4 regions of the Corynebacterium freneyi genome follow, and region 1 is predicted to be linked to each of the others. Evidence: riboswitches for the same ligand, from Rfam matches in the RefSeq annotation. Region 1 holds a riboswitch; each other region holds the start of a gene.
What was found. Region 1 has a riboswitch for cobalamin ahead of CFREN_RS05005 (ABC transporter substrate-binding protein). Riboswitches for the same ligand answer to the same signal wherever they lie in the genome.
Positions count from the first base shown of each region.

Region 1 (4,809 bases):
AGCCCGCGTTGCCCGGGCACGTCCACGTCAGCGTGACGGGGGCGGAGGGCGACAGCCTCATCATGCTTCTCGACGCCGCCGGGATTTCCGCCGCGACCGGCTCGGCGTGTGCCGCAGGCGTCAATCGGGCCAGCCACGTGCTCGAGGCGATGGGCGTCGACGTCGCGGTGTCGCGCGGTGCGCTGCGGCTGACGCTGGGCTGGGATTCCACGGCCGCCGACGTCGATGCGGTGCTGTCCGTGATGGGTGATACCGTCGCACGGGCGCGCGCGGCGGGCATGGCCTGATCCCGTGCAGTGCGGTGACGGGGACGACGGAATCGGACGGAAACGAAGGGCGAAGCCCACGGGAGGTAGCGCGATGCGGGTGTTGGCGGCGATGAGCGGCGGCGTGGATTCGGCCGTGGCGGCGGCGCGGCTGGTCGATGCCGGCCATGACGTCGTCGGCGTGCACCTGGCGCTGGCCAAGGATCCCGTCACGCTGCGCGCCGGCGCCCGCGGCTGCTGCTCGCTGGAGGATTCCGGCGACGCCCGCCGGGTCGCGGACCTGTTGGGCATCCCGTTTTACGTGTGGGATTTCTCGGAGCGGTTCCGTGCCGAGGTCGTCGACGATTTCATCGATTCCTACGCCCGCGGCGAGACTCCGAACCCGTGCCTGCGCTGCAACGAGCGCATCAAGTTCCAGGCCTTGCTCGACCGTGGGCTGGCGTTGGGGTTCGATGCGGTGGCCACGGGCCATTACGCGTTGGTCGACGACGACGGTCGGCTGCGGCGCGCCGGCGATCCGGCGAAGGACCAGTCGTATGTGCTCGGCGTGCTCGACCGGCATCAGCTGTCGCGGTCGCTGTTTCCCATCGGCGACACCGAGAAGCCGCAGATTCGCGCGGAGGCGGCGGCCCGCGGCATCTCCATCGCGAATAAGCCGGATTCGACGGACATCTGCTTCATCCCCGACGGCGACACCCAGGCGTTTCTGGGCCGTCACATTCCGCGGCGGCCGGGTGCGGTGGTCGACGGTGCGACGGGGGAGAAGCTCGCCGACCACGGCGGCGTCGACGCCTTCACCATCGGCCAGCGCAAGGGCCTCGGGCTGCCGGGTCCCGCCGTCGACGGCAAGCCGCGTTACGTCACGGGCGTCGATGCCGGCACGGGCACGGTGACCGTCGGACGACGCGAGGACCTGGATGTCCGGGTGCTCCACGTCGATCGGGCGGTGTGGCTTTACGACGACGCCGGCGTCGACGCGGGCGGCCCCCCGGCGGAATTCGATGCGGAGGTGCAGGTGCGGGCGCATGGCCGCCCCGTGCCGTGCACCGTGTCGTGGACCGGCCCGGTGGATGCGGCGGGCACCGGAGGGGCGTTCATCTGCGTCCTCGCCGAACCGTTGCGCGGGGTGGCCCCCGGGCAGGCGGCCGTGCTCTACCGCCCCGACGCCGACGGCGACATCGTGCTGGGGTCCGGCACCATCGCGTCGACGGAGAAGGAGGCGGACCGGTGACCGCGTTTTCGGGTCTGGGGCCGCTGCCGGGTACCGACGTGCGCGCGGCGGCGGAGATCCTCGCCGGGGAATGCGGGGCCACTCCACACCTGCCCATCCTCGCCGACCGGGGACTCGGTGCCGACGCCATCGGGCGGACCGGCGCGATCCTGGCGGACCTGTCGATGGACGTCGGCCCGCGGTCGTGGCGCGTGGCCGATCGACCGGGGGCCGCGGCGTCGCTGGCCGCCGACCACCTGGAACGCGACCTCGACGTCTGCGAGGAGTTCTGGGGCGCGACGCCGGAGACCGTCACCGTGCCCGTCGTCGGGCCGTGGACGCTGGCGGCGTCAATCGAGCTGGCCGACGGTCACCGCATGCTGGTCGACCGCGGCGCCGTGTCCTACCTCGCCGCCGCGCTCGCCGAGGGGTTGGCCGCCCACATCGCCGACGTGCGACGGCGGTTCGGAGCGGAGGTGGCCGTCGTCATGCACGAACCCGCTGCCCCGGCGATCGCGGCGGGCCTGGTCGAGGCGGCGGTGGCGGGAACGTCGCTGCCCGCCGTCGGTTACCGCGAAATGGCCGCGCAGTGGCGGGTGCTCACGGCGGAAGGCTCGGGGCTGCCCGACATCGCCATCGCGGTTCCCGGGCTGGTCGCGCGGACGTCGGGGGAGGGGCCGCGGCCGCCGTCGCTGGAAAAGGCGCTGCTGGAATCGGGCGCCGCCCGAATCGCGCTGCCCATCGGGGCGATCCGTGGCTCGGCCACCCTCGACGAAGTCGGCCGCCTGCGCGCCGCCGGCCTGGATCTGCTGTTCGGCGCCGTGCCAGCGGTCCCGGGCGCCACCGACGAACACACCGGCGCATACCTGGAACCCGAAGCCCGCGACATCGCCGAACGCGTCGCCCGGCTGTGGGACGAACTGTCGTTCCCGCGCGCCGACCTCGTCGACCACGTCGGCGTCACCGTCGACCGCGGTTTCGTCGGTGCGCCCGCGTCGTGGATCGCCCCCGCCTACGCCGCAGGCCGTCGCACCGCGGAATTGATCTCGCGGGCGGCGGGAGACCTGTAGCGCGCCTTTCGGCCGGGTCGATGGCGTTGGAATGTTACGGTTGTCGCGCAAGGAATCGGCGTCAGGGAATCCGGTGTGAATCCGGAACTGTCGCGCAGCGGTGAGAGGGATCCATCCCCCGCATGAGGCCACTGGAGTGCACTGCACCGTCCGGGAAGGCGCGGGGGAGTCGCCTTCGAGTCCGAAGACCCGCCGGTTCGTCATCGACGTCGCATCTCGCGTAAAGATCGCGGCGGTTTTCCACGAAGGTGGACCAATTGAACAAGTTCCCGCTTCGCCCTGCCTCCGCCGCCATCGCCGCCTCGATGGCCCTGCTTCTGGTGTCCTGCTCCGGGACCGACGGCGCCGATGACGCCAACGGCGGCACCGTCAACGCCGACGGCAGCGTCACCGTGGAAAACTGCGGCGAGGAGATGACTTACCCGGCCGATCCGTCGATGCTGGCCTACGACTCGGGAATCATCTCCATCGCCCTCGCCGCCGGTGCGGGCGACAACCTGTCCGCGGTGGCGTCGATCGGGAAGGCCCACGACACCCTGGCCGCCAAGTACGGTGCCGACGTCATCGACGGCTTCGACGTGATTTCGGACAAGCAGCCCACGCTCGAACAGGTGGTGTCGCTGCAGCCCGACATCTACTTCGCCGGCTGGAACTACGGACTGTCGGAAGGCCTCGGCGTGACGCCGGACCTGCTGGACCAGCGCGACATCGCCACGTACCTGCTCACGGAGTCCTGCCGACAGGAGGGCACCGACCACCGCGGTCTCGTCGAACCGTGGGAGGCGCTGGACATCGATCTGCGCAACATCGGCGCGATCGCGGGCGACTCCGAGCTGGCCGAATCCGTCATCGACGACATCGATGACCGGCTGAAGAAGCTGAACGACGCTCCGCAGCCGGAGCAGACCCCCACCCTGTTCGTCTTCGACTCCGGCACCGACGCGATCTTCACGTCCGGCAAGTTCGGCGCGCCTCAAGCGATCATCGAGGCCGCCGGCGCCCGCAACCAGGCCGAGGACCTCGCCGACTCCTGGGTGCAGGTCGGTTGGGAGTCCCTCGCCGCCGACGCCCCCGACGCCTTCGTGTTCGTCGACTACGAGGGGCAGTCGCTGGAGGACAAGATCAAGATCCTGAAGAACCACCCGCTGACCCGCGACCTGCCGGCGGTCAAGGAAGACCGCTTCATCAACCTCAACTACTCGATGTGGGTGTCCTCGCCGCTCAACATCGACGCCGCCGAGCACGTTCGCAAGGGACTCGAGAAGTTCGGCCTCGTGCCGGAGTCGGACATCGAGCCGGCGATGACGCTGCCCGAGAGCCTGGACGGACGGGAGTACATCACCCGGTAGCCGCGACGCTACGGGACACCGGAGAAAAGCGAGGTTTTCGAAAGTGCGGAGCAAGGCGGCGACGCCGCTTCTCGTGTTTTTGTTGGCGGCGCTGACCGCCGTCAGCTTCGTCGCGTCGTTGACGTTCGGTTCGGTGAGTTACTCGCTGTCGGACGTGTGGTCGGTGCTCGCGGCCCAGTTTTCGGGCACGGTGCACCCCGACCGCGCCGTCAACGACATCGTGTGGGAGCTGCGCGCGCCCCGCGGGCTGATGGCGATCATCGTCGGCGCGGGGTTGGCGATGGCAGGCGTCGCCATGCAGACGTTGGTGCGCAACCCGTTGGCAGACCCCTATCTGCTCGGCATTTCCTCGGGCGCGAGCGTCGGTGCGACGGCCGTGATCACCCTGGGGGCGTTTTCCAGTTTCGGCATCTGGGCGTTGTCCGGTGGCGCGTTGGTCGGCGCGATCGCGGCCACCGCCACCGTGTATTTGGTGACGATGTTGCAGGGCGGCATCACCCCGCTGCGGCTGATTTTGTCGGGCGTCGTGCTGTCATCGGCGTTCTCGGCGGTGGCGAGCCTGCTGGTGTTCAAGGCACCCGATTCCCGCTCGGCGCAGTCGGTGCTGTTCTGGATGCTCGGGTCCGTGTCGGGGGCGCAATGGGACCGGCTGCTGCTGCCGCTGCTCGTTCTCGTGCCCGCGGTGATCCTGATGTTCATGTTGAGCCCGCGCCTCGACGCGCTGTCCGCGGGCCCCGAAACCGCGGCGGCCCTGGGCGTGCGGGTCGGACTGCTGCGCAAGGGGCTGTTCGCGGTGCAGGCGCTGTTGGTCGGCGCGATGGTGGCCGTGGCCGGTGGCATCGGCTTCGTCGGCCTGGTCATCCCGCATTTCGCCCGTCTCGTGGTGGGGTCGGTTCATCGCCGGGTCATTCCCG
Region 1 covers NZ_CP047357.1:1,088,352-1,093,160, forward strand. The annotation lists gene CFREN_RS04990 (cysteine desulfurase family protein) at 1-287, shown strand, start outside; gene mnmA (tRNA 2-thiouridine(34) synthase MnmA) at 361-1,497, shown strand; gene CFREN_RS05000 (uroporphyrinogen decarboxylase/cobalamine-independent methonine synthase family protein) at 1,494-2,546, shown strand; cobalamin riboswitch at 2,567-2,757, shown strand; gene CFREN_RS05005 (ABC transporter substrate-binding protein) at 2,852-3,895, shown strand; gene CFREN_RS05010 (FecCD family ABC transporter permease) at 3,939-4,809, shown strand, end outside.

Region 2 (4,809 bases), 1.4 Mb from region 1:
GCGTGTGTACGAGGACGTCATGCCCGACGGTGCCCAGGGTTCGTCCATGTTGGACGAGTGGCGCGAAGCCAACCCCGGTGCCGACGTGGGGGAGCGGGCGCGTCACCGCATCACCGTCGTCGTCCCCGGTCTGTCGCACGCGGAGCTGGCGGATCTGTCGGGATCGCTCGCGGACCTGGTGAGTCCCGGCTGGCGTTCCGGCGTCGCCGCCGAACGGGCCCATGGCACGGGGTCGGTGCCCTGTCGTGTGGCCGTCGGTCGCGCCGACGAGCAGCCCGGCACTCCGCCGGCCGCGGTCGACCACGGCGCCGTCTGACGGTTCCGTCCGTCGATTGCGCGATGGTGTCCGCCGGGCGTGCGTACCCTGGTGGGAAACATCATCGACCGAGGGAGAATCACCATGGCGCACACCATCGATCACGACGAGTCCGGACGTCGTTACGTCATCATCGTCGACGGCGAAGAGGCCGGTTTCGCGGCCTACGAGCCCGCCGAAGGTGCGTTGAATTTCAATCACACCGTCGTCTACGAGCGGTTCCAGGGGCAGGGCCTGTCCAAGCCCCTGATCCAGGCCGCGCTTGACGACGTCCGCCGAACCGGTGGATCCGTCATCCCGTCGTGCTCGGCCGTGGAGCGGTTCATCGCGAAGAACCCCGATTACGCCGACCTGGTCGCGTAACCGCCACGCACCCAATCCACACCACGGGGCCCAAACCACGGGGGCAGTGGCGACCCCGTGGTTTAGCCCGAAAAAGGGGCCGACCCCGTGGTGTGCGGGGTCGGCCCTTTGTCGTCGCCCGGTCGGCGCCGTTCGTGGTTCGACGGCGGAATTGCAGTCGGATGCCGCAGCTAGATCCCGTCGCCGTCGCCCTGGACGTACTCCGCCGGGTCCAGCAGCGGCCGGTGTTCCTCCGGCTGACGGGGGCGGGCCTTGCCCGGAATGCCCACCACGATGGAATCGGGCGGGCAGTCCCGCGTGACCACCGCGTTGGCGCCGATGGCCGAACCGGCGCCGATGACGACAGGGCCCAGCACCTTCGCGCCGGCGCCGACCGTCACGTTGTCCTCCAACGTCGGGTGCCGCTTGACCTTCGCCAGGCTGCGGCCGCCCAGGGTGACGCCGTGGTACAGCATCACGCCGTCGCCGATCTCGGCGGTTTCGCCGATGACCACGCCCATGCCGTGGTCGATGAAGAACCGGCGGCCGATCTTCGCGCCCGGGTGGATCTCGATGCCCGTGAGGAACCGGGTGAACTGGGCCAGGATTCGCGCCAGGCCCTTCGCCGCGCCCCCCTTCTGCCACAGCGCGTGGGCGGCTCGGTGCGCCCAAATGGCGTGCAGGCCCGAATAGACCAGGGCGTTTTCCACGTCACCGCGGGCGGCGGGGTCGTGCGCGCGGGCGTTGTCCAGGTCCTCCTTGAGGATCCTCAGGAACGAATTCATGGTGACCAACTTTACATAGCGCACCGCCGACGCCCCGGTATGAGGGAGCGTCGGCGGCGGATGCGGGAGGGGGCGCAGTCCGGGTTTAGTCGCGCAGGTCCTGGTACAGGATGGAGGAGACGTAGCGCTCGCCGAAGTCCGGGATGATGACCACGATGGTCTTGCCCTCGGCCTCGGGGCGGGCGGCGATCTCGAGGGCGGCCTTGACGTTGGCGCCGGCCGAGATGCCGCCGAGGATGCCCTCCTGCTTCGCCAGCTCGCGGGAGGTGGCGATGGCATCTTCGTTGGTGGAGGTGAGGACCTCGTCGAGCAGGTCCCGGTCGAGGATCTCCGGGACGAAGTTGGCGCCCAGGCCCTGGATCTTGTGCGGGCCGGCCTTGCCCTCGGTGAGCAGCGGGGAATCCGCCGGCTCGACGGCGACGAGCTTGACGTCCGGGTTGTGCTTCTTAAGCGTGCGGCCGGCGCCGGTGATGGTGCCGCCGGTGCCGATGCCGGCGACGAAGTAATCGACCTTGCCGTCGGTGTCGGCCCAGATCTCCTCGCCGGTGGTGGCGGCGTGAACCTCGGGGTTGGCCTGGTTGGCGAACTGGGAGGCCAGGATGGCGTTGTCGGTGTTCTCGACGATCTCCTTGGCCTTGTTCACCGCGCCCTTCATGCCCTCGGCGCCCGGGGTCAGCACCAGCTCGGCGCCGAATGCGCGCAGCACGACTCGGCGCTCCTGGCTCATGGTGTCCGGCATGGTGAGGATGACCTTGTAGCCGCGGGCGGCGCCGACCAGCGCCAGGGCGATGCCCGTGTTGCCCGAGGTGCCCTCGACGATGGTGCCGCCCGGCTTCAGCTCGCCGGAGGCCTCCGCGGCGTCGATGATGGCCTTGCCGATGCGGTCCTTGACGCTGTTGGCCGGGTTGTAGAACTCCAGCTTGGCGACGACCGTGCCGGGCAGGCCCTCGGTGAGGCGGTTGAGCTTGACCAGCGGGGTGCCGCCGATCAGGTCGGTGATGTTGTCGTGGATGGTCATCCAGTCGGTTCCTTTCTCGTTTCCTTCGTCGGTGGGCGAGTGTACGCCGCGATGCCCTCTTTGTACAGACAGGTACGTCTAGTTTTGGGGTGGGGGCACCTGCAAGCCCGCGACCAGGGGGAGAGTCGCCGCCCGCGCCGCATCGCCGTCGGCTGCGGGGCATAGGATGGGAGGCAGATTCGCGGTGGACGGGAACGCCCTGCAAGTGGGCGGCGGCCCTCGCCACTGTGATCGGGGTGACCCCGGTCCGGCACATGCCACCGGGCTCCGCACGGCCGATGGCAAAGGACCGGCGGGGCGCGGGAAGGCGCCGGAGCGGATGTTTCGCGGCACGTCCCGCGGGGCAGCCCCGTCAGCCAGGAGACCGGCCGTGGATCGGCCCCGGCGTCGATGGGCGCCGGGTGGATCGGTGCGCCACCCGCGAGGTGACGGGGGCGCGTGAGGATAAATTCACATGCATATCGCAGAGGGCTTTTTGCCCGTCGGCCATGCGGTGGGGTGGACGGTGGCCGCGGCGCCGTTCGTCGTCCACGGTGCGTGGCGAGTCAACAAGCTGCTCAAGGAGAAGCCGGGCACCGGTTTGCTCCTCGGCGCCGCCGGCGCGTTCACGTTCGTGCTGTCGGCCCTGAAGATCCCGTCGGTGACCGGCTCGACGTCGCACCCCACGGGCACGGGCCTGGGCACGGTGATGTTCAGGCCGCCCATCATGGCCGTATTGGCCTCCATCGTTCTTCTCTTCCAGTCGTTGCTGCTGGCCCACGGCGGCATCACCACGCTCGGCGCGAACGTGTTCTCCATGGGCATCGTCGGCCCGTGGGTCGCGTGGGGCGGGTACGTCCTGACCAGGCGTTTGGGCGGCGGTTTGCTGCCCTCGGTGTTCGTCGCGGCGTTCCTGGCGGATCTGTCCACCTACGTGGTCACGGCCACGCAGCTGGCGTTGGCGCACCCGGCGGATCCGGGCGGGTTCGGCGGTGCGCTGGCGACGTTCCTGTCGCTGTTCGCCGTCACCCAGATCCCGCTGGCCGTCATCGAGGCGCTGCTGACGGTGCTGGTGGTCAAGGCCCTGCGCACCGTCGCGGAGAAGGAGCTGTTCTCCCTGGGCGTGCTCAAGAAGAACGAGCTTTCCGACGTCGCGATCGCCGACGCGGTCGCCCATGACGAGCGCCTGACCGCCCCCGCCGACGCCGACGAGAAGGAGACCGTGCGATGACCGCCTCGAATCAGACCCACACGCCCCCGAAGCGCTCCGGTGCGGGGGTGACCATCGGCCTCATCGTCCTGGCCGTCGTCATCGCGGTGTTCCCCATGTTCTTCAACCTGGGCGACCCCGAGGAGGAGCCCTTCGGCGGCGCGGACGGTGCCGCCACCGAGCTCATCGAGGAGAGCAACCCGGACTACGAGCCGTGGTTCGAGCCGGTCGTCGACGAGCTGCCGGGCGAGGTCGAGTCCGGTCTCTTCGCGCTGCAGGCCGGCCTGGGCGGCGGCGTGCTCGGTTACGCGCTGGGCTTCTACCGTGGCCGCAGCAAGGAGCGGGAGTCCTCGTAGCGTGAACGCCCTCGAAACCGCCGCGGCCCGCAATCGGTGGGCGCGGCGCAACGTCGGCGAGAAGGCCCTGTTGTGCGGTGGCCTGCTGTTGCTGGCCATTTCGTTGCCCCCGTGGCCGGCGGCCGTGCTGATCATCGTCGCGGTGGCGGTCGCGGCCGTCATCGCGAGGGTGCCGGCGGGGTTGTTCCTGACCCTGTGGTCCGCTCCCGCCGCGTTCGTCGCGGTGGGCATTCTGCCGTTGTTGTTCACCATCACGCTGGACGGACTGGTCTGGTCGCCGACGGGGCCGCAGCGCGCGGCGGAAGTCGTCGCGCGGGCGACGGCGGCGATCGGCTGCACGATGTTGTTCACGGTGACCACGCCGTTGTCGGAGGTGCTCGCCTGGTTGAATCGGTCGGGCATTCCGCGCACGTTGACGTATTTGGCCGAGCTCATCTATCGGATGGTCGGCTCGTTGGCGGGCACGGCGAAGATGATGCATGAGGCGCAGGCCCAGCGCCTGGGCCACGTCACGCGGCGCGGGTTGCTCACGGGCGTGGCGGCGCAGTCGGCGAATCTGTTCGTCTTGTCGTTCGAGCGGGCCCGCCGTCTCGGCGAGGGCCTGGAGTTGCGCGCCGAGCCGGGTGCCGCGGGGGTCATGGTCGTCGACCGCCCGCGCGACGCCCGGTTCCTGGTCGCATCGGTCGTGGTGCTCGTCGTCGTCACGGCGGTCACGGCCGCGGTGCGGGGGTGGTTGCCGTGAGCATTCTCGCCGCGCGCGGCGTCGGGTTCCGGCATCCCGGTGTGCGCGTGCTTGACGACGT
Region 2 covers NZ_CP047357.1:2,440,908-2,445,716, reverse strand. The annotation lists gene CFREN_RS10925 (hypothetical protein) at 1-316, shown strand, start outside; gene CFREN_RS10920 (GNAT family N-acetyltransferase) at 401-679, shown strand; gene epsC (serine O-acetyltransferase EpsC) at 850-1,443, opposite strand; gene cysK (cysteine synthase A) at 1,529-2,461, opposite strand; cobalamin riboswitch at 2,627-2,848, shown strand; gene CFREN_RS10905 (energy-coupling factor ABC transporter permease) at 2,916-3,671, shown strand; gene CFREN_RS10900 (energy-coupling factor ABC transporter substrate-binding protein) at 3,668-4,006, shown strand; gene CFREN_RS10895 (energy-coupling factor transporter transmembrane component T) at 4,008-4,748, shown strand; gene CFREN_RS10890 (energy-coupling factor ABC transporter ATP-binding protein) at 4,745-4,809, shown strand, end outside.
Region 2: linked by a shared signal. The riboswitch ahead of CFREN_RS10905 (energy-coupling factor ABC transporter permease) and the one ahead of CFREN_RS05005 (ABC transporter substrate-binding protein) in region 1 are both predicted to bind cobalamin.

Region 3 (4,809 bases), 530 kb from region 1:
ACCATGGTTTCGCGCAGCTGCCACGGCAGGGTCTCGAAGTGCTCGAGGTACGTGTCGGCGGGCAAGCGCAGTTCATTGGCGGCCATGACCTCTTCGGTCAGCCAGTCCGGGTCCTGGCCGCCGGCGTCGATGATGGCGTGCATGAACGCGTCGGCGGCGGCGGTGCGGGCTTCGGCGTCGCCGGCGGCGGTGGCGGCGACGTAGTCGGTGAAACCGGGGATGGCGGTGACGTCGCCGAGGTCGTAGCCGGCCTCGTCGAGTGCGTGGAGCACCTTCAGCGTCGACGCCGGGGTGTCCAGGCCGACGGCGTTGCCGATGCGGGCGTGCTTGGTCGGGTAGGCCGACAGCATGACGGCGATCTTCTTGTCGGCGTTGTCGACGTGGCGCAGGCGGGCGTGGCGCACGGCGATGCCGGCGAGGCGGTCGCAGCGTTCGAAGTCGGGGACGTAGGTGATCAGGTCGTCGGAGTCGATCTCCTTAAACGAAAACGGCACGGAGATCAGGCGGCCGTCGAATTCGGGCACGGCGATCTGGGTGGCCACGTCCAGGGGCGTGAGGCCCTCGTCGTTGTCCTCCCAGGCCTGGCGGGGCGAGGTCAGGGCCAGGCCCTGGATGATGGGCATGTCCAGTTTCGCCAGGGCCGCGACGTCCCACGTGCCGTCGTCGCCGCCGGCCTGCGCCAGGGCGGGTCGGTTGCCGCCGGCGGCGAGGACGGTGGTGATCAGCGCGTCGCAGGTGCCGAGCTCGGCGATCAGGTCGTCGCCGGCGGTGCGCAGCGAGGCAGCGTAGATGGGCTTTGCGACGGCCCCCCGCTTTTCGATGGCGCTGCACAGGGCGGAGACGTAGGCGGTGTTTCCGGCCAGATGCTGGGCCCGGTAGTAGATCACGCCGATGACCGGTGCGGTCCCGGTGACGTCGGCGGAGGCAGCTGCGTCAATGTCGCCGCCGGCCTTTTCGTCGGTGCGATCGTCGTTGCACTCGTCCAGGGCGGAGCCCCAGTTCCGCTCGAGGTGGCCCCACGCCGGCAGGCGCTTCGGCTCGGCGAAGCCCAGGCCGGTGAACAGCAGCGTGTCCGACAAGAAGTTGTGCAGCTGCGCCAGGTTGTCGGGTCCGCCCTCGGCCAGATACGCGTGGGCGGTGGTGGCGACGTTGGCGGGGACCGTCGAATACTCGGTCAGTTCCGCGTCGGGAGCCTGCTCGCCGGAGACCAACACCGTCGGGATGCCCGAGGCGATGACGGCGTCGATGCCCTCCTCCCACGCCCTGCGGCCGCCGAGCAGGCGGATGACCGCGATGTCGGCGCCGTCGAGAAGCCCCGGCAGATCGTCGTCGAGCAGGCGGGCGGGGTTCGCCCAGCGGTACTCGACGTCCGCCTCCTTCGCCGCAGCGGCCCTGGCGGACAGCAGGTCGGTGTCGGACGTGGACAGCAGCAGAATCATCGCGTCTGCGCCTTTCCCGGGGAATGTCGCGCCCCGTGGCCAAGCTTCCCGGGGCGTGGGGGTCTGACTTTCACAGTGGCGCGACCGTCCGGATTTTCACCGGCTTCCCCACCACCCGGGTCGGGTGGTTGAACGTTGTCGAAGGGTAGCCTACAGCGCCCGTCGGATCCGGGTCGTCGGGACACCCGGGCGCCCGCGGTCCCCGGGGCGCACGGGCGGCAGGCGGGCCGTCGTCAAGCAACGCCCGCCCCACGCGCCGCACGTATCATCGAGGCATGAACCCCATGGTCGACCAGCCCGAAACCCCCCGCCCCGAACGCGACCGCCCCGACGCCTGCCCGGGCACCCGCCGCGTGCACATCGCCGCCGACGGCGCCATCGGCCGCCTGCGTTTCCCCGGCGGATTCCTGCCCGCGCCGGGCTTCATGGTGCTGGCGGACCTGGCCGACAACTTCGGCGACGGCTACATCCACTTCACCTCCCGCGGCAACCTGCAGATCCGCGGCATCCGCGACGTGTCCGGGTTCGCCGACGCCGCCGAGGAAGCCGGCATGCTCCCCCACCCCGACCACGACCGCGTGCGCAACATCCTGCAGTCCCCGATGACCGGCCGCGTCGGCGGACTCGACGACGTCTCCGAGCTGGTGCACGCGTTCGACGACGCCTTGTGCGCCGACGAGTCGCTTGCGGCGCTGCCGGGACGCACCCTGTTCGCGCTTGACGACGGCCGCGGCGACGTCCTCGGCGAAGCACCCGACCTCGGCCTGGTCGCCCTCGGCGGCGGCGAATTCGAACTGGTCGTCGCCGGGGCACCCGCCGGAGTGTCCGTGCCCCGCGACCGCGCGGTGGAAATGCTGCTGTCGGCGACCCGCGCGTGGGCGGAGGTGCGCGGCGAGGCCTGGCGCATCGCCGAATCCGACGGGGCCGACCGGGTCGTCGCCATGACCGCGGAAGCCATCGGCGTGCCCGTCGGTGATCCGTCGGCCGCCGAGTCCTTCGCGTTCGCCCACCCCGGCACCGAACAGATCGGGTGGATCGACCAGCCCGACGGCCTGGTCAGCCTCGCCGCCGGGCTGCGGTTCGGCGTCCTGCCCTCCCGCCTGGCCCGCGCCATCGCCCAGACCCGCGTGCCCGTCCACGTCACGCCCTGGTACTCGCTGGTCCTCCACGACCTGGAGGAAGCCGACGCCGAGCAGGTCGTGCGCGTCCTGGCGCCCAACGGCCTGATCTTCGACCGCAAGTCGACGTGGCTCAACGTCTCCGCCTGCACCGGCCGGCCCGGCTGCCCGAAGTCGCTGGCCGACACCCGCGGCGACGCCGCCCACGCCATCGCCCAGGCCCGCCTGCCCGAGGGACGCGTGCACTTCTCCGGCTGCGAGCGCCGTTGCGGCCGACCCAAGGGCGGATACGTCGACTACCTGGCCACCGGCGACGGCGAATACGAGGTCACCTCGGTCGACTGACCCCGGGAGCCCAGCCCAGCCGGGGCGGAGTCGGGGCACTGGGCCGCGCGGAGTTGGCGCAGAGCGTGGTCGGCGCTGAGTCGGGGCGCGCCGCGGACGGGTCGGCGGCGTTCGACCGGCCGGTCTGACTTACGCTGTTGGCATGTTTGGCTTCGATTACGTCACCGACGGCGCGGCGATTTACCGCGAGTCATTCTCCATCATCCGCGCCGAGTCCGACCTCGGGCGTTTTTCGCCCGACGAGGAGGTCGTCGCCGTCCGCATGATCCACGCCGCCGGCCAGACGGACCTGGCGGAGGACATCGTCTTCTCCCCCGGCGCAGTCGCCGCCGCCCGCGCCGCGCTGGAGGCGGGCAAGCCGATCTTCACCGACGTGACCATGATCGCCTCGGGCATCACGCGCCGCCGCCTGCCCGCGGACAACGAGGTCATCTGCACGCTTCACGACGAGCGCACCCCGGGACTGGCCGCCGAATTGGGCACCACGCGCACCGCCGCCGCCGTCGACTTGTGGGGTGACCGGCTCGCCGGTGCCGTCGTGGCCATCGGCAACGCGCCCACCGCGTTGTACCACCTGCTCGACCGACTCCGCGACGGCGAGCTGCCCATGCCCGCCGCCGTGCTGGCCATTCCGGTCGGGTTCGTCGGTGCGGCGGAATCGAAGCAGTCCACCATCGACGTCGCCCCGCAAATCCCCGGCCTGGAGTACATCACCGTCACCGGCCGCCGCGGCGGTTCGGCCATCACCTGCGCAGCCCTCAACGCGCTGGCCACGAAGCGGGAGATCCTCCCGTGAGCGACCGCGCCGTCGCGCCGGGCCACCTCTACGGCGTCGGTCTCGGCCCCGGCGACCCGGGACTGATCACCCGTCGCGGCGCGGACGTCATCGCGTCGGCCGACGTCATCGCCTTCCACGCCGGCCCGCACGGCAGGTCCACGGCGCGGCGCATCGCGTCGGAGCTCATCGACGCCCGGAGCACGCCGGCCATCGAAGAGCTGCTGGTGTACCCCGTCACCAGGGGCGGCGGCGATGACGACGATTACGCCGAGGCGATGGGCGCCTTCTACGCGGAGGCGACCGCGCGTCTGGCGGATCATCTTTCCGCGGGGCGGTCGGTTGCCGTGCTCTCGCTCGGTGACCCCATGTTGTACAGCTCCTACCAGCACCTGCATCGCGCGTTGGCGGGAGACTTCCCCGCCCACGTCGTCCCGGGCGTGCCCAGCGTCACCGCCGCGGCGGGCGAGCTCGCCCACCCGCTGGCCGAGGGAACGGACATCCTGTCGATCCTGCCCGCCACCGCAGGCCGCGCACGACTGGCGGCGGCGGTGGCGGCGGCGGATTGCCTGGTGATCATGAAACTCGCCGGCCACGTCGACGACGTCCGCGACATTCTGCGCGACGCCGGGAAACTCGACCGGGCGAGAGTCGTCGTCCGTGCCACGATGGGCGACGGCTGGTCGGCTCCGCTGGCCGACGTCGCCGCCGACGACGTGCCCTACTTCGCCGTGGTGGTCGTCGGCGCCGAGCAGACGGGCGGGCCCGACACCGGAGTCCGCGTCGCCTCACGCGTGGGCGCACCCGACGCCGTCGCGGATGCGGGCCACGGCGGCCCCGGGGCGGGCCTGGGCGAGGTCGTGGTCATCGGCCTGGGCCCCGGCCCCGACCGGTGGATGACGCCTGAGGCCGCCGCCGAGCTGGATCGCGCCACCGACGTCGTCGGCTACGCCACGTACGTTTCCCGGGTGCCGGACAAGCCAGGCCGCACCAAGCACATGTCCGACAATCGGGTCGAGGGCGAGCGCGCCGCGATGGCGCTGGACCTGGCCAAGGCCGGTGCCTGCGTCGCGGTGGTCAGCTCCGGCGACGCCGGCGTGTTCGCCATGGCCGCCGCCGTGTTGGAAACCGC
Region 3 covers NZ_CP047357.1:1,622,305-1,627,113, reverse strand. The annotation lists gene cobN (cobaltochelatase subunit CobN) at 1-1,439, opposite strand, end outside; adenosylcobalamin-variant (AdoCbl-variant) riboswitch at 1,487-1,559, opposite strand; gene cobG (precorrin-3B synthase) at 1,715-2,902, shown strand; gene CFREN_RS07315 (precorrin-8X methylmutase) at 3,045-3,698, shown strand; gene cobJ (precorrin-3B C(17)-methyltransferase) at 3,695-4,809, shown strand, end outside.
Region 3: linked by a shared signal. The riboswitch ahead of cobN (cobaltochelatase subunit CobN) and the one ahead of CFREN_RS05005 (ABC transporter substrate-binding protein) in region 1 are both predicted to bind cobalamin.

Region 4 (4,809 bases), 1.3 Mb from region 1:
GCGACCCCGCCACCATCCGCGGCCCGGAGGACCTGCTGGGCCGATGACGCCCCAGGTGGGCGTCGTCAAGCGAAAAGAACCGCTCCACCCGCGCGCGGACTGCCGGAACGCGCGCGGGGGAGCGGTCTTTCATTCATCGCCGCAGCATGCGGCCGACGGTAGGAGGCCCGTCGACCCGACTGCTACAGCGACGCCCGGACCTTCCGGGCGGCTTTCACGAGAGCGTCCAACGACGCCCTGGTCTCGGGCCAACCGCGGGTCTTCAACCCGCAGTCGGGAACCACCCACACCCGGTCGGGGCCGAGGGCGCGGGAGGCGTGGTCGATGCGCGCCGTGACCTCGTCCACGCCCGGTACGCGCGGCGAATGGATGTCCCACACGCCGGGGCCCACGGGCAGGTCGAAATCGGAGGCGGCGATGGCGTCGACGAGCTCGAAGCCGGCGCGGGCCGCCTCGATCGTGGTGACGTCGGCGTCCATGTCCCGGATCAGATCGAGGATCGACTCGAAATCCGAGTAGCACATGTGCGTGTGCAGCTGGACGTGGTCCGCCAACCCGCCGGTGGCGGTGCGGAACGCCTCCACCGACCACTCCGCGTAGGCGGCGCGGTCCTCCGGGCGCAGGGGCAACAGCTCGCGGATCGCGGCCTCGTCGACCTGGATCACCCGCGCGCCCGCCGCCTCCAGGTCCTCGCACTCGGCGCGGATGGCCAGCGCCACCTGATGCGCGGTGTCCGCCAGGGGCTGGTCATCGCGGACGAAGGACCAGGCCAACATGGTCACCGGGCCGGTGAGCATGCCCTTGACCGGCCGCTCCGTCATGTCCTGCGCCGCGCGGAACCAACGCACCGTCATCGGCTCGGGGCGCGAGACGTCGCCGTGGAGGATCGGGGGACGCACGCATCGGGTGCCGTAGGACTGCACCCACGCGTTCGACGTGCAGTGGAACCCGTCGAGCTGCTCGGCGAAGTACTGCACCATGTCGTTGCGCTCCGGCTCGCCGTGCACGAGCACGTCCAACCCCAGCTTCTCCTGCTCGTCGATGACGTGCAGGATCTCGCGGACCATCGCGGCCTCGTAGGCGGGCGCCGACGACTCGCCCCGTGCGAACGCCGCCCGGGCCGCACGGACCTCCGGCGTCTGCGGGAAGGAACCGATCGTCGACGTGGGCAGCGGCGGCAGGTCCAGGCGCCGGCGCTGGGCCTCCCGGCGTTCCGGGAACGGCGCCCGGTCGTGGACCCCGCCCTTGCGTCGGGGAACCTCGTGCTCCACGGCTGCCGCGGACGCGTCCGGATCGGGCTGCCCGGCCCGTTCCGTCTGCTCGGTCTGCTCGGCCTGCTCCTCGTTCGCGGCGGTCTCCGCGTCGGCGAGGATCCCGTTGCGGCGGATGCGCTCGCAGTTCGGATGGTGCAGGGCGCGGGCGAGTGAGACGACCTCGATGATCTTCTCCTCGCCGAACGCCAGGCGGGCCCGCAACTCCGGTTCATCGGCCAGCGACGGCTCGGCGGCCAGAGAATGCGGCACGTGCAGCAGCGAGCAGGACGTGGACACCGCGACCGGGTGCGACTGCGCGACCTCGGCGAGCGCGCCCAGGGCCCGGGCGCAATCCGTGCGCCACACGTTGCGGCCGTCCACGACGCCCGCGACGACCAGCGTCGACGTCGGCAGGGCGGACAGATCCGGGGCGGCTCCCGCGACGTAATCCACGCCGACGGCGTCGACGCCGGTGCCGGAGAGAAGGTCCACCGTTCGCTGGGCGTCGGTGAAATACGTCTGCGCCAGCACGCGCACGCCCCGGACGTGGGCATGGACGACCAGGCGGCGCCACTGCTCCGACACCTCGCCGTCGCGGCCCGCCGGCAGATGCCCGGTGTTGAGGGCCGGTTCGTCGAACTGGATCCACTCCACGCCCTCGTCGGCGACGGCATCGACGATGTCGCGGTACGCGTCCACGAGTTCGGGCAGGCGGTCCAACGGCGCGCCGACGGTGCCGTCGGCCATCTTCGACAGGGCCAGGAACGTCACGGGGCCGATGAGCACCGCCCGCGCCGGAACGTGATGGCGGCGGGCCCGGCGCAACTGCGCCACCAGGAACGACGGGTCGGCGGCGAAGGGTCGGGCCGGATCGAGCTCGGGGACCAGGTGGTGGTAGTTCGTGTCGAACCACTTGGTCATCTCCAACGGCGCAATCCCCTCCGCGCCGCGGGCGGCGGCGAAATAGCGGTCCAGCCACGTCGGAAGCAGGTCGTCGGCGGAGGGGTCACGTTCGGGGTCGGACCCGGAACCGGGCTCATGGTCGGCGATGTCGTCGACGCGCGCGGGCAGGGCGCCCACCATCGCGGCGACGTCGAGCATCTGGTCATAGTGGGAAAACGTGCCGACGGGCACCGAATCCAGGCCGGTCGCGGTCGCGCGCGTGAGGCGGCGATCGATCAACGTGGCGGCGGTGTCGGCCAATTCCGGTGCCAGGGCCGGGTCGCGCCAATAGGCCTCGATGGCCTTCTTCAGCTCCCGGTGGGCGCCGATGCGCGGGAAGCCCGGCACCGTCGCGGTGAACGGCGGGCGTTGGCCCGCCCGGGTCGAACGTGCGGTCATGGGGTGATCTCCTCGATCCTCGTCAAGAAAGACCGGGGTCGCACCTGAACCTGCGCCGAAGCCACCGACGGGGAGACTCGCCCGTCGGTTTACGCCACGTCGCGCCAGTCCACGAGCGCCCTCGGTGAGCCGGATCGGATGAGCCGGCACAACGGGCAGGTATTCGGGCTCGCCGGCGTGCGCCCAAGTGGGCGGGGCCTACCGGCCGTCGCTTCCCGGGGCATCGACCCCAGTGCCTTTGACGGCTTTCGTTCCGGCATACCGCTGCGGGACAGCTCCGGATTCTCACCGGATTCCCTCTTGCGTCCGACATCCCGCGACAACCGCGGGGGCGGAACCAGTTGCGCAGGTCACCTTAGGACGAAATTCGCAAAAAGAAAACTCGGGTGGCGAAGGTCTGCCAGGTGGTCGTCGTAAAGCAAGGTTGGCCGGGGTAAAAGCGGGCGCCAAGCAGGGAGGCGAAGAGTTAACAGTCAATTCGCAACATTAACACGGTGCCCCCAAATGTGGTCGCGCCATACCTCCTCCTAGATTTCGTGACCCGCGTCACATACGTTTTCGGTTAGCGATCGTTAACCAAAACATGACGGGCGGAAGCCCGCGGCGAAGGGAAGAACAGGCATGACCATCCGCATCCCCCACATCATCGGTGGCGAAGAAGTCCACGCCGACGGCGCCACCATGGACGTCACCATCCCCTCCACCGGCGCCGTCCGCGGCACCGTCGGACTGGCCGACCGCGCACTCGTCGACCGCGCCGTCGCCAACGCCAAGGAGGCCCAGAAGGACTGGGGCGCGTGGAGCCCGCTGAAGCGCACCCGCGTCCTCAACGAGTGGATCCGCCTCATCCGCGCCAACGCCGACGACATCGCCCGCGACCTTTCGCTCGAGCACGGCAAGACCTTCGCCGACGCCCACGGTGACCTGCAGCGCGGCCTCGAGGTCGTCGAGTTCTCCCTCGGCGCCCCGCACCTGCTCAAGGGCGAGTTCTCCGAATCCGTCGGCACCGGCGTCGACGTCCATTCCGTTCGCCAGCCCCTCGGCGTGGTCGCCGGCATCACCCCGTTCAACTTCCCGGCCATGATCCCGCTGTGGAAGGCCGGCCCCGCCCTCGCCGCCGGCAACGCGTTCGTGCTCAAGCCCTCCGAGCAGGACCCGTCCGTGCCGGTCACCCTGGCCAAGCTCTTCCTCGAGGCCGGCGGCCCGGCCGGCGTGCTCAACGTCGTCCACGGCGCCCACGACGCCGTCAACGGTCTGCTGGAGCACCCCGACGTCAAGGCCATCGGCTTCGTCGGCTCGACCCCCGTCGCCGAACACGTCTACGTCACATCCGCGAAGCTGGGCAAGCGCGCCCAGTGCTTCGGCGGCGCGAAGAACCACATGATCATCATGCCGGACGCCGACCTCGACCGCGTCGTCGACGCGCTCATCGGCGCAGCGTACGGCTCCGCCGGCGAGCGGTGCATGGCCATCTCCGTCGCCGTGCCGATCGGCGACGAGGTCGCCGACGCCCTGCGCGACGCCCTCGTCGAGCGCATCAAGGAGCTCAAGGTCGGCCACTCCCTCGACCCGGACGCCTCCTACGGTCCGCTGATCACCCCGCAGGCGCTCGAGCGCGTCCGCGACATCGTCGGCTCCGCCGAGTCCGAGGGTGCCACCGTCGTCATCGACGGCCGCGAGTCCGGCGCCACCGACGCCGAGTTCGAGGGGGAGTCGCTCGCCGACGGCCTGTTCATCGGCCCGTCGCTCATCGACAACGTCAAGCCCGGCATGCGCTGCTACGACGAGGAGATCTTCGGCCCCGTGCTGTGCATCGCCCGCGCCAAGGACTACGAGGAGGCCCTGGCCCTGCCGAACGAGCACGAGTACGGCAACGGCGTGGCCATCTTCACCCGCGACGGCGACGCCGCCCGCGACTTCGCCTCCCGCGTCGAGGTCGGCATGGTCGGCGTCAACGTCCCGATCCCGGTCCCGGTGGCCTTCCACACCTTCGGCGGCTGGAAGCGGTCCGGATTCGGCGACCTCAACCAGCACGGCCCGGACGCCTTCCGCTTCTACACCCGCACCAAGACCATCACCACCACCTGGCCGAAGGGCCCGCGCGAGGGCGCGTCCTTCAACATGCCGGTCCTGGGCGCCTGACCGCCGGAACCGCCCGCAGGAACCGAAGCACCCGCCGGAATCACGGCACCCGCCGGAATCGAAGGAAGATCAG
Region 4 covers NZ_CP047357.1:2,435,416-2,440,224, reverse strand. The annotation lists gene CFREN_RS10890 (energy-coupling factor ABC transporter ATP-binding protein) at 1-47, shown strand, start outside; gene metE (5-methyltetrahydropteroyltriglutamate--homocysteine S-methyltransferase) at 183-2,594, opposite strand; cobalamin riboswitch at 2,732-2,951, opposite strand; gene CFREN_RS10880 (CoA-acylating methylmalonate-semialdehyde dehydrogenase) at 3,216-4,736, shown strand.
Region 4: linked by a shared signal. The riboswitch ahead of metE (5-methyltetrahydropteroyltriglutamate--homocysteine S-methyltransferase) and the one ahead of CFREN_RS05005 (ABC transporter substrate-binding protein) in region 1 are both predicted to bind cobalamin.